3 regions of the Viridibacillus sp. FSL E2-0187 genome follow, and region 3 is predicted to be linked to each of the others. Evidence: riboswitches for the same ligand, from Rfam matches in the RefSeq annotation. Region 3 holds a riboswitch; each other region holds the start of a gene.

Region 1 (5,414 bases), on a different contig from region 3:
AGGTCTTGTTGCATTTCAGTAAGAGTATCTTTTAGAGAGCCCTTATGTTCAACATACAGTTTTTTACCTTCTACGTTTTTCTTCTCACCTTTTTGGAATTCAGAAGCTGAACCAAAGTATTCTTTCAGAAGTTTACCGTCTTTTTCGATAGTCTTACCAGGAGATTCTTCGTGTCCAGCAAATAATGAACCGATCATGACCATTGAAGCACCGAAGCGTACAGATTTAGCGATATCACCATTAGTACGGATACCACCGTCTGCAATGATTGGTTTAGTAGCAGCTTTTGCACACCAGCGTAGAGCCGCTAATTGCCAGCCGCCTGTACCAAAGCCAGTTTTGATTTTTGTAATACATACTTTACCTGGTCCAATACCCACTTTAGTAGCATCAGCGCCAGCGTTTTCTAATTCTCTTACAGCTTCTGGAGTACCAACGTTACCAGCAATTACAAAGCTAGTAGGTAAGTGTTTTTTAATATGTTGAATCATATTGATTACAGCATTTGAATGACCGTGTGCAATATCGATTGTGATGAATTCAGGAATTATCTTATCTGCTGCTAATTCTTCGATGAATGCATACTCTTCTTCTTTTACACCTACGCTAATTGAAGCGATTAATCCACGAGCTTGCATATCTTTAGTGAAATCTGCACGTTTTTGTGGTTCAAAACGATGCATTATATAGAAATATCCATCTTCAGCTAATTGGATGGCTACTTTTTCGTCAATAATAGTTTGCATATTTGCAGGTACTACAGGTAATTTAAATGTATGTTCACCTAAAGTAACTGATGTGTCACATTCAGATCTACTATTTACTATACATTTTGCGGGAACCAATTGAATATCTTCGTAATCAAATACATTTTCCATAAAACACACTCCTAAAACCGAATAATAATTATTCTTGTAAATAAAACGTTCGTCTTTTAGTAATTTACATTATTTTTGGCCTTATGTCAAAAGAAAATAAGCGTTTTCATCTTTTTCTGCAGTTATTCAATAAATATTCATAAAAAAATCGCGTTGGGAAGTTAAAAAAGAGTTTAATGTTAGGGATTCTTAAGGGAGAGAAGCCATTAGTGTCAAACGATGATATTTATTAAAAGTAGCATTAGGAAATCTTGATAAAATATACATTGAAGTTTTAGAGGGTAGTTTGTAAATCGCTGTTTATATTCATATTTATTAAAAACTTTTTAGTAATATCGTATGTAGTATAGTTTGATCTTCATCACTGGTAGTTACATTGAAAAGTTCCTTCTAATTATTTCTGTTCTTAGAATTTCAAAATATTCACTTTAATTTAAGCAAATTATGGACATTAAAAAGCATTACATTTAGTGGTATACTAATTAAATAGATTAACCATCTGAAAGGAGATGAAAATCTTTGAAATACATTAAATCACAAATGCAACAATTAATAAATGAAAACAAAGAATTGCATACAAAATTTAAAGAGTTGAAAAAATCTTTAGATCTTGAAAAAAACTATGCATTGAAAGCTTTATATCATGCAGAAGTTGCTGATGGCGGTAAATATCAACAAGACTATCAGGCGTTAGATGACCCAAAATACTAAGAGCATTTTATAATATATATTTGAGTATCAATAACGTAATAAAAGGCTAAATCGATAAATTTAATATAACTTATATAGGGATATCTGCTTATTGGAGAGTTATCACATACAGAATATATTTATGGGTTAATTTAGTTTTAATTGGATAATGACAGGAAAAAAGACTTGCGAATGATGAGTCTTTTTTCTTTTTTTTGGTTTTTTTTCTGTTAAATTAGAAATATGACGTTATTTGTAGTTAATTTTTTTATATTATGTCCGATTTGATAGTAATTCACTGTTTAAGAAGTTAATATTATAGTAACAATAATACATTTCTTGAAAGGGAGCATCGTATGATAGAGATAGAAATGAAATTGAAGAAATATTTAATTGGACAGCCTTCCATTGTAATAAATGAGGATGAAACGATGGAAGATAGTATTGAAGTACTGGATGCACGAAATGATGTCAAATACGGTTATATTGAAGTGACGGACGATAAAGAGCTGACAAACATCAATATTGATTTTGATAGATTAGTAGAAAATAACGATGTAGAGTTAGAAAGTCTAGAAGAACTTGGGATGGATGAAATTTTACATATTACAGAGTCCTTTGTGAAGGATTTCGGCCGTGAAGCAGTACAATTTAGTAATTTCTCTGAGATTGGCGAAGGGGAATATTTAGTAGTTTATGAAGCTATAGATAAAAAATTAAAACTCCCTTTACCTAATTCTGGTGCAGTTATAGAGATCAATTCATACGGTACTATTACAGCGGCTACTATATTCCAAGAGTATTATCAACTTACATATCCAAAAGTAGAAGTAACAGAAGCTGAAGCAAGAGAAATTTTATGTAAAGAAACATTAGTGGAATTAGGAATCGAAGAAAATGAAGAGCAAGGAGAATTTGAGTTAGTTTATCAACCAATTCGAGATTATATAGGTGTTACTGTTGGCGGGGAAGTTCAAAAAGCTAGTCAGTTGTTCAGTGAATCAAAGCTTGAACAATTTGCTGTTACACCTGTTCAAGTAACAAAGGCATTGCCAAAATTATTAGGTGCAACCGATCAATATGTATTACGTGAAGAAGAGGGTAATTTATATTGGTATGATGCGGAAGAGTTAGATGCCAATGGTGAAGAAGCAGAAGCTGTAATCGAAGTGCTACATTTTGATGATGCGGGTGCTAACTATGAATCTAATGTGGAATGGGATACAGAAGTAAAGACTGAGTTACCTTTTGAGCAATTGAAAGAAAATGCAATGCAATTTTTAGAGATTATTGCTGGTGAAATACATTATAAATACATGCTTGAAGAACAATCTATGTCGAATGATGATACAGAAGAATTTGATGATGATACAGATGAGGATTTCTTCAATGTGGGCGAATATGATGAAGACGAGCATGAAGACGAACATGAAGATGAGCCGACGATTATGTTTACTTTTATCCCATTTTTCCATGAATACAAATTAGACAAATACTCCGTCCTAATTGAAGTAGGTATACATACTGGGATTATTCGTTCTTGTCTGTATAGTGCATTAAATATGGAGGCTATTCGAGGTGTTAGTACTACACCATTGATTACATTGGAAGAAGCGGATGCTATATATAAACAGAGTTTGCAGATGAAACTTTCACGTTTTGAAGAGATAGATGAAGATGATGAAATGACAATCTATAGCTTAAATTATTCTGTTAACACCCCTTCTGAAAATGGTGTAATTGATAAGATTAATGCTACAACAGGTGAAGTTACGTACACTGAATCAGATTTTATTAGAGGCTAAAACTAGTTGTAAGAAAGAAAATAGTATTCTGAGTATTTAACAAAATGGTTGTTGACAGTGAAAGTTCGTTACTGTAGACTGTGTACAATGATAATTGAATACGACCTCACTTTTTAATAGGTGAGGTAGAGGCGCGATATCTATTAGTCTTTAGTGGAGCTTGAGAAACTATGAAACTATTGAGAAGGAGATGTCGCCGAAGTTTGTAATACACTCGATGTTACTTGCTGGGTCTGCAGTTAATAACTGCAGGACTGTCTCAATGAACGTCCTAGTTCGTTGAGTTGAGCTATCTCATTAAGGGATAAGTAGAGGATTTAGGCTATTGTACAATGCGACCTGAGTTCATCTCAGGGCGCGTTTTTTATACGTACAATAGCCTTTTTTAGTATTTTGAAGAAAATTAAGGATATTATTTAGAGGGGGAGAATATAATATGAAAAAAACATGGGCAATTTTTTCTGCTATGACACTACTTGCTATTTTACTATTAGCTGGTTGTGGGACTAAAGATGCAGGTTCGGGATCAGGTGCATCTACTGAAGGGGAAACAAAAAAAGAAACATTCACAATTGGTATGGAAGCGGGATACCCTCCGTTTAACTGGACACAAAAGGATGATTCAAACGGCGGCGTGAAAATCTCTGGTAACGCAGAATATGCTGGCGGTTATGATGTTGAGATTGCAAAAAGAGTTGCAGAATCTTTAGGAAAAGAACTAGTAATCGTCAAAACAGAATGGGACGGTCTAGTACCTTCATTAACTTCAGGTAAAATTGATGCAATTATGGCGGGTATGTCTCCAACTGAAAAGCGTAAAAAGACAATTGATTTCACTGATAACTACTATACATCTAATTATGTAATGGTTGTTAAAAAGGGCAGTAAATACGAGAAAGCTAAATCAATCCAAGATTTTAGTGGTGCCAAAATTACAGGTCAATTAAATACAACACACTATGATGTAATAGATCAAATTACTGGTGTTAAAAAACAAGCTGCAATGGATAACTTCCCTGCAATGCGTGTAGCACTTGAATCAGGTGTGATTGATGGTTATGTATCTGAACGTCCAGAAGGTATTAGTTCTTCAGCTGCAAATGATAAATTTGTAATGGTTGAATTCACAGATGGCTTTAAAGCGTCTGAAGAAGATACAGCAATTGCTGTAGGTATTGAAAAAGATAGCGAATTAAAAGATAAAATTAATGAAATTTTAAAAGGTATCTCTGAAGAAGAGCGTACAGAAATTATGGATAAAGCGATTGCAAACCAACCAGCTGCAAAATAATGTATGACGGATACCGGCTGCATATGAAGCAGTCGGTATTACTGCTTTTGAAGGAGGAACAGTATGAGTATTGATTGGATTATAAGTATAGCAACAGAAAACTGGGAAATGTTCCTTCGCGGGGCATGGATGACGTTATTAATTGCAACACTTGGTACTGTTTTCGGTGCAATCATTGGATTACTTATCGGTATTATTAATACGATTCCTAAACCTGAAAGAGGATTAAAAAGAATTGTATTAAAACTAATAAATATAATTCTTGGGATATACGTAGGATTTTTCCGAGGTACACCAATGATTGTTCAGGCAATGGTAGTTTTCTATGGTGCTGCCCAAGCATTTGGTGTAGATATGGACCGCACGTTTGCAGCAATTTTTATCGTTGCTATTAATACAGGAGCGTATATGGCTGAAATTGTACGTGGCGGCATTATCTCAGTAGATAAAGGCCAATTTGAAGCAGCTCAAGCGATTGGCATGAATCATTGGCAAACTATGATTCATGTAGTATTACCACAAGTTTTAAGGAATATTTTACCTGCAACAGGTAACCAATTTGTTATGAATATTAAAGATACATCAGTATTGAATGTAATTGGGGTTACAGAACTATACTTCCAAACAAAATCTGTTTCGGGGAATAATTTCAGATATTTCGAGTCATTCTTTGTAGCATGTATTTTATACTTAATCATGACATTCGTAGTGACGAAAATTCTACACTACTTTGAAAAACGATTAGATGGT
Region 2 (5,414 bases), 3.1 Mb from region 3:
AGGAAGAATTCTTAACATTTGTGGGACGCTTTTATGAACAGGCAGAACATATCAAGCCGAAGGAAATCTTTATACCTACGAATATTGAAGGAGACCTTCTAGCTACAGTCCTTGATGTAAAAGTGACAATTCCTCAAAGGGGAAAGAAAAAAGAACTTGTTGATTTAGCGAGTAAAAATGCTCAAATTGCTATCTCTGAGAAGTTCCAGTTACTTGAGCGTCAAGAAAAAAGGACAATAGGTGCCTGCGAAGAATTGGGAAATGCGATGAATATTGCGATACCGCTTCGCATAGAATCATTTGATAACTCTCATATTTTCGGTGCGGATGCCGTTTCAGCAATGGTAGTTTTTATTGACGGTAAGGCGAGCAAAAAGGATTATCGAAAATATAAAATTCAGGTTGCTGCAAAGCATGACGATTACGGTGCAATGCGAGAAGTTATTCGCCGAAGATATACTCGAGTATTAAGAGATGGCTTGCCTTTACCCGATTTAATCGTTATTGATGGTGGGAAAGGACAAATGGAAGTGGCAAGAGAAATCTTAGAAGATGAGCTTGGTTTAGATATTCCTATTGCAGGTTTAGCAAAAGATGATAAACACCAAACTTCTCAATTGCTGTACGGCTCGCCGCCAGAAATTATTCCATTGAAGAGAACGAGTGAAGCATTTTATCTTTTACAAAGAATTCAAGATGAAGTTCACCGTTTTGCTATTACCTTTCATCGCCAATTACATGAGAAGAATGCCATTACATCTGTTCTTGATGAAATTGAAGGGATTGGTCCAAAACGAAAGCAACAGCTTCTCAAACAATTTGGATCCGTGAAAAAAATTCGTGAGGCAACATATGAAGAATTAATTGCTGCGAATGTACCAAAAAAACTAGCTCAAACCATATTTACTCATTTTTCTGAAAAATAAATTGTAGTAATCTGAAAATTATGTTAAGGTAACATTACTATTATAAATAATCACTATTTAGTGATGATAGAGGCGCGGATTTCAAGAGTAATTAGCAAGAGGATGAGTAGATCCTATGACTGCTGATGAAAGGGGAGGCCGCCGAAGTGGTAAATTGACTATTTCCAATTTATTACTGGTTCTACATTTAACAAGTGTAGAATTGTCAGATCCGTTTCGGTTCTGGAGGGCTATCTCACATGAATGTTCTTTTGAACGTGCATGCTATGAGGCGGCTTTTCACACGGAAACGTGTGAAAGGCTGCTTTTTTCATAAGATGTAATTGTGAATACGGTCGTCATAACAAATAAGGGAGAGGTTATGGGTGAGTTGTTTAGTTTTCAAATTTGGTGGTACATCAGTTGCAACGATTGAACGCGTATTGCATGTGGCAAAGCGCATTCAGAAAGAGAAAGAAAAGGGCTATGACATTGTCGTAGTTGTTTCAGCAATGGGCAAAACGACGGATAAGCTAGTAGAGATGGCACATGAAATTATGCCAAATCCATCGAAACGAGAAATGGATACGCTCTTAACAACAGGTGAGCAGGTGACTATCTCATTATTATCGATGGCATTGCAAAATTTAGGGCTATCAGCACAGTCCTTCACAGGTTGGCAAGCTGGAATCTTAACTGAAGGAATTCCAAGTGATTCTCGCATTGTTGAAATCCAATCTGAAAATGTGCGAAAAGCATTGGATAAAGGCCAGGTTGCGGTAGTTGCAGGTTTCCAAGGGGTTGATAGTAATAACAATATTACAACTTTAGGTCGCGGAGGATCAGATACGACAGCAGTTGCTTTAGCTGCAGCATTAGGTGCCGAGCGCTGTGATATTTATACAGATGTTGATGGTGTTTACACTTCAGATCCACGTTATGTTCCAAAAGCTCGCAAACTACAAGAACTGTCATATGATGAAATGTTAGAATTAGCAAATTTAGGAGCAGGTGTCTTACATCCACGTGCCGTAGAGTTTGCAAAAAACTACAATATCCCATTAGAAGTTCGCTCTAGTTATGTAGAAGATGAAGGGACAATTATGAAGGAGGAAGTTGAAGTGGAAAAAGATTTAGTTGTACGTGGAGTAGCGTTTATGTCAGATATTGTTCGTGTAACGGTAGGTTACGAGGGGAATTATAAAGGTTCTTTAGTCAATATTTTCACAGTTTTAGCTGATAATCATATTAACGTTGATATTATCGTCCAAACTATACTAGAAGGGGTAGAGCCTTCGGTATCATTTACTATTACAAAAGAGAATTTAGCAGATACCGCTAGAGTATTAGAAGCAAATAAATCTAAAATTGGTTATTGTCACGTAAATTACGAAGAGGATGTTGCTAAAGTATCGATTGTAGGTTCTGGTATGGTATCTAATCCTGGCGTAGCCGCAAAAATGTTCGATCGATTACATAAAGAAAACATTACATTAAAAATGGTAAGTACTTCTGAAATTAAAATTTCTGTTGTCATCCCACAAGAATCGATGTTATTGACTGCAAACGCATTACACGATGAATTTGAATTGGCAGCTAGTCTAGCGATCCAAGTTTAATTATATAAAATAATAAGAAGCTGACTAGCCATCTTGAATAGATATTTAGTCAGCTTCTTTCTATAGTTTGTCTTTTAGATCCCATTTAACATGGAATCGTACAAGCCCACGTTTTGCTTTCTTTTCGTCGTAGCATTCTGTTAAGAAACCACTGATTTTCTCTTGTTGAGCTGCTAGGAAACCACTTTCAAGACGGAAGCAACGTTTATCAAATTGCATAGCCTCAGGATCTCCAGTGAGAGTGTAAAACGTTTCATCTTTCGATTGTTTTTCTATAGAAAGCTCTCCCCATCCTGCTTCTTGGAAAAATGAAACAGCTTCTTCCATGCTGTATAAAGGAAACTTGCGGGCTAACTCTTTGCCGCACCAATATAGGATATCTTCCTCGTTTTTTCCAAGAACAGACGAGAGAACGTGATCTCTGATTAGTTCGTAACCAAATAATGGGAAGTGTTGAGTGTTAGTAGATGACATGATTGGCCTTCTTTCAATTAATTTTGTCTAATTTTTGTCAGAGTTAGAGAATAGCGTTTTCTGGTAGAATATTTATGTGTTTACGAGAAAAAAGAGTGATTTAAAGGTACCTAGAAATAGTGCTAGTTACCTTGACGCTCTGCCATGATGAGAGTACAATGAACTTGTCATAATATTGTACCATGATGAAATATGCAGTCAATGGATACCGCGTTGGAAAGCGTTGGTAGTTGTTTGTCTGTCTATTTTCAGTATTAAGGGGGGTAACAGTTTTGTCGAAAGATCGAGAGTTTTATTGGCGTCGACTGCATTCACTTCTTGGAATTATTCCAGTTGGACTGTTCTTGACGCAACACTTGTTTATTAACTTTACAGCAACAAACGGTGCAGAATCATTTAACGCAGCAAGTGAATTTATGGGGAGTCTCCCATTCTTATGGGCTCTAGAATGGATTGTAATTTACATTCCATTAATGTTCCATGCTTTTTATGGTGTGTACATAGCCTTCACTGCACAACCAAACACTAAACGTTTTGGCACTTTCCGTAACTGGATGTTCGTATTACAACGTTTCACAGGAGTATTCCTAGTTGTATTTATCGCTTGGCATATTTTCCAAACTCGTATCCAAAAAGCACTTGGAACTGAAGTTGATTACAACATGATGGCAGATGTTCTATCTAATCCTTGGATGGTAGCATTCTATATCGCTGGTATTATTTCAGCAACTTTCCACTTAGCTAACGGTATTTGGGCATTCTTAGTAAGTTGGGGAATTACTCAATCTCCAAAATCTCAAAAAATCGCAACATATGTTACTATTTTAATTTTCTTAGTGTTATCTGTAGTCGGCGTATCGGCTTTACTTGCATTCGTATAAGGCAGTGCACTTAAAATCATGTAAGCGCTTGATTACTAATTGAAAGAGGAGTGAGAAATATCATGGCTAAAAGCAAATTGATAGTCGTTGGCGGCGGTCTTGCTGGTTTAATGGCTACTATGAAAGCAGCCGAAATGGGCACAGAAGTTGAATTATTCTCATTAGTACCAGTAAAACGCTCACACTCTGTTTGTGCACAGGGCGGAATCAACGGTGCTGTTAATACAAAAGGTGAAGGGGATTCTCCATGGGTCCACTTTGATGATACAGTTTACGGTGGGGACTTCTTAGCGAACCAACCACCAGTAAAAGCAATGGCTGATGCGGCACCAGGAATCATCCATTTATTTGACCGTATGGGTGTTATGTTTAACCGTACACCAGAAGGTTTATTAGATTTCCGTCGTTTCGGTGGTACATTAATGCACCGTACAGCATTTGCTGGTGCGACAACTGGACAACAACTTCTATACGCTCTAGACGAACAAGTTCGTAAATGGGAAGTAGAAGGCTTAGTAACGAAATACGAAGGTTGGGAATTCTTAGGACTAGTTCTTGATGACGAAGGAGTATGTAAAGGGATTAAAGCACAAAACCTTACAACTCACGAAATCAAAGCATTCCGTTCTGACGCAGTGATCATGGCAAGTGGTGGTCCTGGTATTATCTTCGGTAAATCAACAAACTCAATGATTAACACTGGTTCTGCAGCATCTATCGTTTACCAACAAGGTGCTAAATACGCGAACGGTGAGTTCATCCAAATTCACCCTACAGCAATTCCTGGCGACGATAAACTTCGTCTAATGTCAGAATCTGCACGTGGTGAAGGTGGCCGTATTTGGACTTACAAAGACGGTAAACCTTGGTACTTCTTAGAAGAAAAATATCCTGCATACGGTAACTTAGTACCGCGTGATATTGCAACACGTGAAATTTTTGACGTTTGTATTAACCAAAAACTTGGTGTCAACGGTGAAAACGTTGTTTATCTTGATCTTTCTCACAAAGATCCACATGAACTTGACATTAAACTTGGTGGTATCATTGAAATCTACCAAAAATTCGTAGGTGATGATCCACATAAAGTACCAATGAAAATCTTCCCAGCAGTTCACTATTCAATGGGTGGTCTATGGGTAGATTACGATCAACATACAACTATTCCAGGTCTATTTGCTGCAGGTGAATGTGATTACTCTCAACACGGTGGTAACCGTCTAGGAGCTAACTCATTACTATCAGCTATCTACGGTGGTAGTATTGCAGGACCAAACGCTGTTAACTACATCAAAGGTCTTGAAAAACATGTAGATGATCTTCCTTCTTCAATTTACGATTCCGCAGTTGCTGAAGAACAGCAAAAATGGGATGATACATTGAAATTAGACGGTAACGAAAATGCATACCTACTTCACAAAGAACTTGGTGAATGGATGACAGCTAACGCTACTGTTGTACGTTTCAACGATAAATTAAGAGCAACAGATAATAAAATCATGGAATTACAAGAACGCTATAACAACATCAACATT
Region 3 (5,414 bases):
GTATTGTAATAACTGTGGATACATTGAAGCTCTGTATGTCATTAAGCCTCAGAATTTGCAATAACTTTTCTTATTCCACTATTATTTTAAGCCATTCAGTTAATGTATTTCTTTACTTCCCTTAGATGTATGTGAATTAATAAAACAAAAAACTACGCAGCTTAGAGGCTACGTAGTTTTTTAGGTTAACGGTGACTATCAAAGTCACAATCTTCTAGTTTAACGATTTTCGTTTTATGAACAATTTTATAACCGAACCAAATGGCTAAGAAAATTGGTAATCCGATATATGAAACAAGGATACCGTACCAATCGATATGGTCACCTGTGAATGCTGTATAGTTTTGACCAACAACAACAATTGCACAAAGTACAAAGGCAAAGATTGGACCGAATGGGAACCATTTTGCTTTATAAGGTAATTCGTTTAAATCGCGACCTTGTATGATATACGCTTTACGGAATCGGTAATGACTTACTGCGATACCTAGCCAAGCTACAAATCCACACATACCTGAAGCATTTAGCAACCAAATGTAGACAACACCATCACCAAAGAATGAAGCGATGAATGATACACAAGCAACTAAACAAGTTGCTACTAATGCAGCCATTGGAATTCCACGTTTGTTTAGTTTAGTAAACATTTTTGGTGCTTTACCATCTTTAGCAAGCTCCCAAAGCATACGTGATGATGCATATAAACCAGAGTTACCTGAAGATAAAATAGCCGTTAAAATGATCGCATTCATCACTGAAGCTGCAAACGCGATACCTGCATTTTCAAATACTAATGTGAACGGACTAACTGTAATATCACTACTAGCTAAACGTTCATCAGTAAATGGAATTAATAAGCCAATCGCTAAAATTGCTAAAATGTAGAATAAAAGGATACGCCAGAAAACTTGACGAACAGCTTTCGGAATATTTTTTCCTGGATCATCTGTTTCACCCGCAGTAATCCCAAGTAGTTCAGTTCCTTGGAATGAGAAACCTGCTGCTAAGAAAATACCGAACATTGCGAAGAAACCACCATGGAATGGACCATCTTCAATGAAGAAGTTTTTGAATCCAACTGGGTCTTGTCCACCCATTAAACCAAATACCATCAAGAAACTAACGATGATAAAGACAATAATTGTAACGACTTTAATTAGTGAAAACCAATATTCACTTTCACCAAAGCTTTTAATCGATAAGACATTCAAAGTGAAGATGACTACTAAAAATCCTGCTGTCCAGACAAATGATGATACGTCTGGGAACCAAAATTTCATAATTAGTGATACCGCTGCAATTTCTGCTGCAATCGTAATTGCCCAGTTATACCAGTAGTTCCAACCAAGAGCAAAGCCAAGCGCTGGGTCAACGAATTTAGATGCGTAAGTACTAAATGAACCTGATACAGGCATAAATGCTGCCATTTCCCCTAAACTTGTCATTAAGAAGAACACCATAATACCAATTAAAGAATATGCTAATAACGCTCCACCTGGACCCGCTTCGTGGATAGCTCCACCACTTGCTAAGAACAGCCCTGTACCGATTGTTCCTCCAAGTGAAATCATCGTCACGTGACGACTTTTCAATCCTCTATTAAGACCTTGCGTTTCTACGCTTTGGCCATTATTTTTATTACTCATTAAGAATCTCCTCTTTCCATTTTTCATTGCAAGAAGGTTAACTTGATGTCATAAAAAATACCATCACAAGGAATATGCGATGGTATCGAAACATGCCCATCAACCTTGATAAAGATAGCTCAACACGCCTGCTAAGACGTGACAGTTCTGCACCTTTCGGCAACAGCCCCAATGATTATAAGAAAAAGCTTATAATCACTTCGGCGATATTCCCTTTCAAATAGAATCCCCGACGCTTTTCGTCTCATCCATTTTACTTTTTAATACCGCGACCTCTACCTCATCGAATGGATGAGGCATTGCAATATATTAATTTAATATGTCCCCATTATAATACAAGAGTGTTCTATATTCAAGATGTAAATTTTCTTGAATATTAAAACAATTTAAGTCAATTTTTGTTAAGACTTCAAAATATAACTTTCGCATCATTCGGTAGATTTTGAATATGTTTTAAGTAATTGAGCACTTTCTCACTTTCTCCATAACTTTGAAATGAAAGCATATTAGCAACATTTGTTGCTGTACTTTGGAACAATTCACACATAGTAAATAGTGCTTGCCATGCTGAATCATAACTAGCATTGTTATATGTTGCGAGTAACTGCTCCCACACTTCTTTTGGTAACAGATACTCTAGGTCCTTGCCATTTTTACCAACGCTTCTAGAAAAGTCTGATTGCACTCCGACTTGCCATGAAAGCATTTGAATCAGCATTTCACGCGTATTATTAAAATGTGCTTGTGCATAGAGCATTTCTTTTCTCCATAAACCTTTCGCAATATATGTAGAAACCCACCAAAATTCATTGCAACAATCCTTATAATGTTCTTCTGTTGGGCATTGTACCCAATAATTGACGTCTGTTGGTGGAGGGAGTTTAGGAAGCGAACCATCTTTATCTAACAAAATAGTAGTTAAACTATCTTCTTTACAATATGCTTCTTGTTCTTCGACAGGGATAAGCATCAAATCTATTCGGTTCCCATCTGAAAATTGCATCAAATATGTATAGCGCCCGCCCAGTTCAGGTGGAAACAACACCATATCTTCTGGCGTTTGCATAATGATTCTCTCTCCAAAAATATCTACCCAATGAGGATTATTAGTAATTGATTTAATATCCGTCACAATATAAACGATATCAAAATCTTGAAAGGGATCCTTTTTTACATTAATATTTGTTCTTGAACCATTCATACAAACGGCACGTACGCGCTCATCATTTTCCGCTACACCTAGGATTAAATCCATCATTTGTTGCGCTGTTCTCATCATCAATACCCCCATATTAAATTGGCAATTTTATTTTGAATCACCTTATTATAATTATCCATTTTCTTTGATATAATTAACCTTTGTCAATTAGTGGGTTTAAAATATTATAAGATTCATAAATATATGTAATAGGAGGCGTTACAATTGGCAACAAATCAAGCTGTTCAAAGTGAAAACAAAATAAAATGGAATCGTAATGTTTGGTTACTTGTAATTGGGATTATTTTCATCGCTTCTACATTACGTGCTCCTTTAACATCTGTAGGTCCAATCATTTCATTTATTCGTGATGGCCTTCATATTTCAAATGTATTAGCAGGATTTATCACAACGATTCCCTTACTTGCTTTTGCCGTTATTTCACCATTAGCGCCAAAGTTCTCAAAGCGCTTTGGTATAGAACGTACTTTACTATTCTCAACAGCATTACTAGCTGTAGGGATTCTCACTCGGTCATTAGGCACGACATCCATGCTGTTATTAGGTACATCCCTAATCGGTGTGGCAATTGCTTTTGGAAATGTTCTATTACCAAGTTTGATTAAACTGAAATTCCCTTTACAAGTTGGATTATTAACAGGGTTATTCACAGTCTCAATGAATATATCGGCTAGCATTGCTGCTGGGATTAGTTATCCGCTCGCTAGCGGAGAACTCGGTTGGAGAATTGCACTAGGTATTTGGGTCATTTTAGCAATAATCGCTATTATTGTTTGGCTTCCACAAATTCGTAAAGCAAAGTCCGAATCAATTAATAACTCAGAAACTAATAGAGATCATGTCCCTCTTTGGAAATCACCTTTAACCTGGACAGTTACATTAGCAATGGGCCTCCAATCTCTCATTTTCTATACAACTGCTGCTTGGATTCCAGAAATGTTGCAGTCACAAGGAATGAGTGCAAATACAGCTGGATGGATGTTTTCATTTATGCAGTTTTCACAATTACCTGCTACATTTATGATTCCGATTATTGCAGGTCGTAGAAAAGACCAAAGACCTCTTGTTTTAGTTTTCGGTGTTCTTTATCTTATTGGCTTCGGAGGTATTTTAGCTGGATGGACCTCTTTAACAGTGTTGTGGATGATTTTACTTGGACTTGCAGGTGGTGCATCATTTAGTTTAGCTATGATGTATTTTTCATTGCGCACACGTACTGCTCATGAAGCAGCAGAATTATCTGGTACTGCTCAATCACTTGGTTATTTATTAGCTGCTATCGGTCCTGTTTTATTTGGCTATGTTCACGATATTACCAATAGCTGGACAACAGCTATCATTCTATTCATCATTACAGTTCTGCTATTAGTGGCAGTTAGTATGCATGCTGCAAAAGAAGGTTATGTTACACCCGAAAAATAGAGCAAACTCCGAGCTTACATTAGCTCGGAGTTTTTTATTTTACTAAAAGCAAGGTATGCATCCCCAACTTAATACTCTCAACAAAACAAGCCAAAGAAAAAAAGCTATTAGATAGTTTCGAACACTACATAATAGCTTTTAATACTTATTGTCGTTATACCTGCTAGCTTGATATTTTTTCTCCACTTTAAGCCACACAAATACAATTATTTATATAAATTACTTTTCAAAATGATAGCGACCGTTAAATAAATCAAATGTGACTGGTTCTTTAGCTCCTGAGAAGTTAACTTGGAATGGACATTCTCCTAGTTCTGCTAATACTTTTGCAACAACTCCCTCTCCAATAGGGCTAGCAAAGTATAAGTCACCGCCAGCTAATGTAAGAACCTGTACAATAGCATTCAACTCCGGATCGACATACGCTTCTGCAACCTCTAACCCTAAATATCGAGACCATTTTTCAGCAGTTTTTTCAGCATCTATGACTGCAAAAGTAACACCTGCAAAGTCCAACTTTTCTGGTTGCTTTCCAATGACTCCTTTTTCAACTTGCTCCTGTCTACGCTTATCATCATTATCATCCCATTGAATAATAAATGGCAATTGAAGAGAGTCATTTTCTTCTCCAACGTATAGTAATTGCCAGCTAATAATACTGCCATCTGGTCGTTTTCTGTTCATTGGTACTGGACCATTTACTGATAAACCTTGCTCTTTTAAACTTTTTGCTACCCCTTCAATATCCGTTGTGCGAGCTGCAAATCTTACGAAACCTTCTTTGAATTTGTTATTTACTACTGTTTCAATAAGACTGTGATGTAAATGTTCTGCCCCTGCTACTAGCTCCCTATCGTATGTACCAAGGTACTCTATATAACTTAGATCAAAGTAGCTAAGCGCATTGTACGTTCCTCGCCCTTCATGAACGCCTCCTTCAACAGCGTGAATTCCTTTATTTTTTAATAATGTTATTACTTCTTTTGGTTCATCTACAAAATGTACTAAGTGATCAAAAGATAATGTCATGTTCAAATCCCCTTATTTAAATAAATAATGTGAAACGATTTTCACAAAAGCTTTCTCTATTGTTAATAACGCTCTTTCATCAAAGTCGAATTTCGGAT

Evidence for each region. A riboswitch is a leader RNA that binds a small molecule or an ion and turns the genes downstream of it on or off. The one in region 3 is predicted to bind lysine.
Region 1: another riboswitch for lysine. It lies ahead of MHH85_RS19705 (transporter substrate-binding domain-containing protein); the one in region 3 lies ahead of MHH85_RS18395 (amino acid permease).
Region 2: another riboswitch for lysine. It lies ahead of MHH85_RS03065 (aspartate kinase); the one in region 3 lies ahead of MHH85_RS18395 (amino acid permease).

What each region holds. Positions count from the first base shown of each region.
Region 1 covers NZ_JBBOVG010000002.1:112,441-117,854, reverse strand. Annotated here, with positions in the region: gene guaC (GMP reductase) at 1-878, opposite strand, end outside; gene MHH85_RS19715 (hypothetical protein) at 1,398-1,589, shown strand; gene MHH85_RS19710 (hypothetical protein) at 1,925-3,373, shown strand; lysine riboswitch at 3,492-3,673, shown strand; gene MHH85_RS19705 (transporter substrate-binding domain-containing protein) at 3,810-4,664, shown strand; gene MHH85_RS19700 (amino acid ABC transporter permease) at 4,728-5,414, shown strand, end outside.
Region 2 covers NZ_JBBOVG010000001.1:642,340-647,753, forward strand. Annotated here, with positions in the region: gene uvrC (excinuclease ABC subunit UvrC) at 1-926, shown strand, start outside; lysine riboswitch at 986-1,167, shown strand; gene MHH85_RS03065 (aspartate kinase) at 1,292-2,524, shown strand; gene MHH85_RS03070 (YslB family protein) at 2,585-2,998, opposite strand; gene MHH85_RS03075 (succinate dehydrogenase cytochrome b558 subunit) at 3,271-3,879, shown strand; gene sdhA (succinate dehydrogenase flavoprotein subunit) at 3,942-5,414, shown strand, end outside.
Region 3 covers NZ_JBBOVG010000001.1:3,791,661-3,797,074, forward strand. Annotated here, with positions in the region: gene MHH85_RS18395 (amino acid permease) at 186-1,646, opposite strand; lysine riboswitch at 1,754-1,932, opposite strand; gene MHH85_RS18400 (aminoglycoside 6-adenylyltransferase) at 2,056-2,922, opposite strand; gene MHH85_RS18405 (CynX/NimT family MFS transporter) at 3,070-4,287, shown strand; gene MHH85_RS18410 (VOC family protein) at 4,507-5,316, opposite strand; gene MHH85_RS18415 (M20 metallopeptidase family protein) at 5,329-5,414, opposite strand, start outside.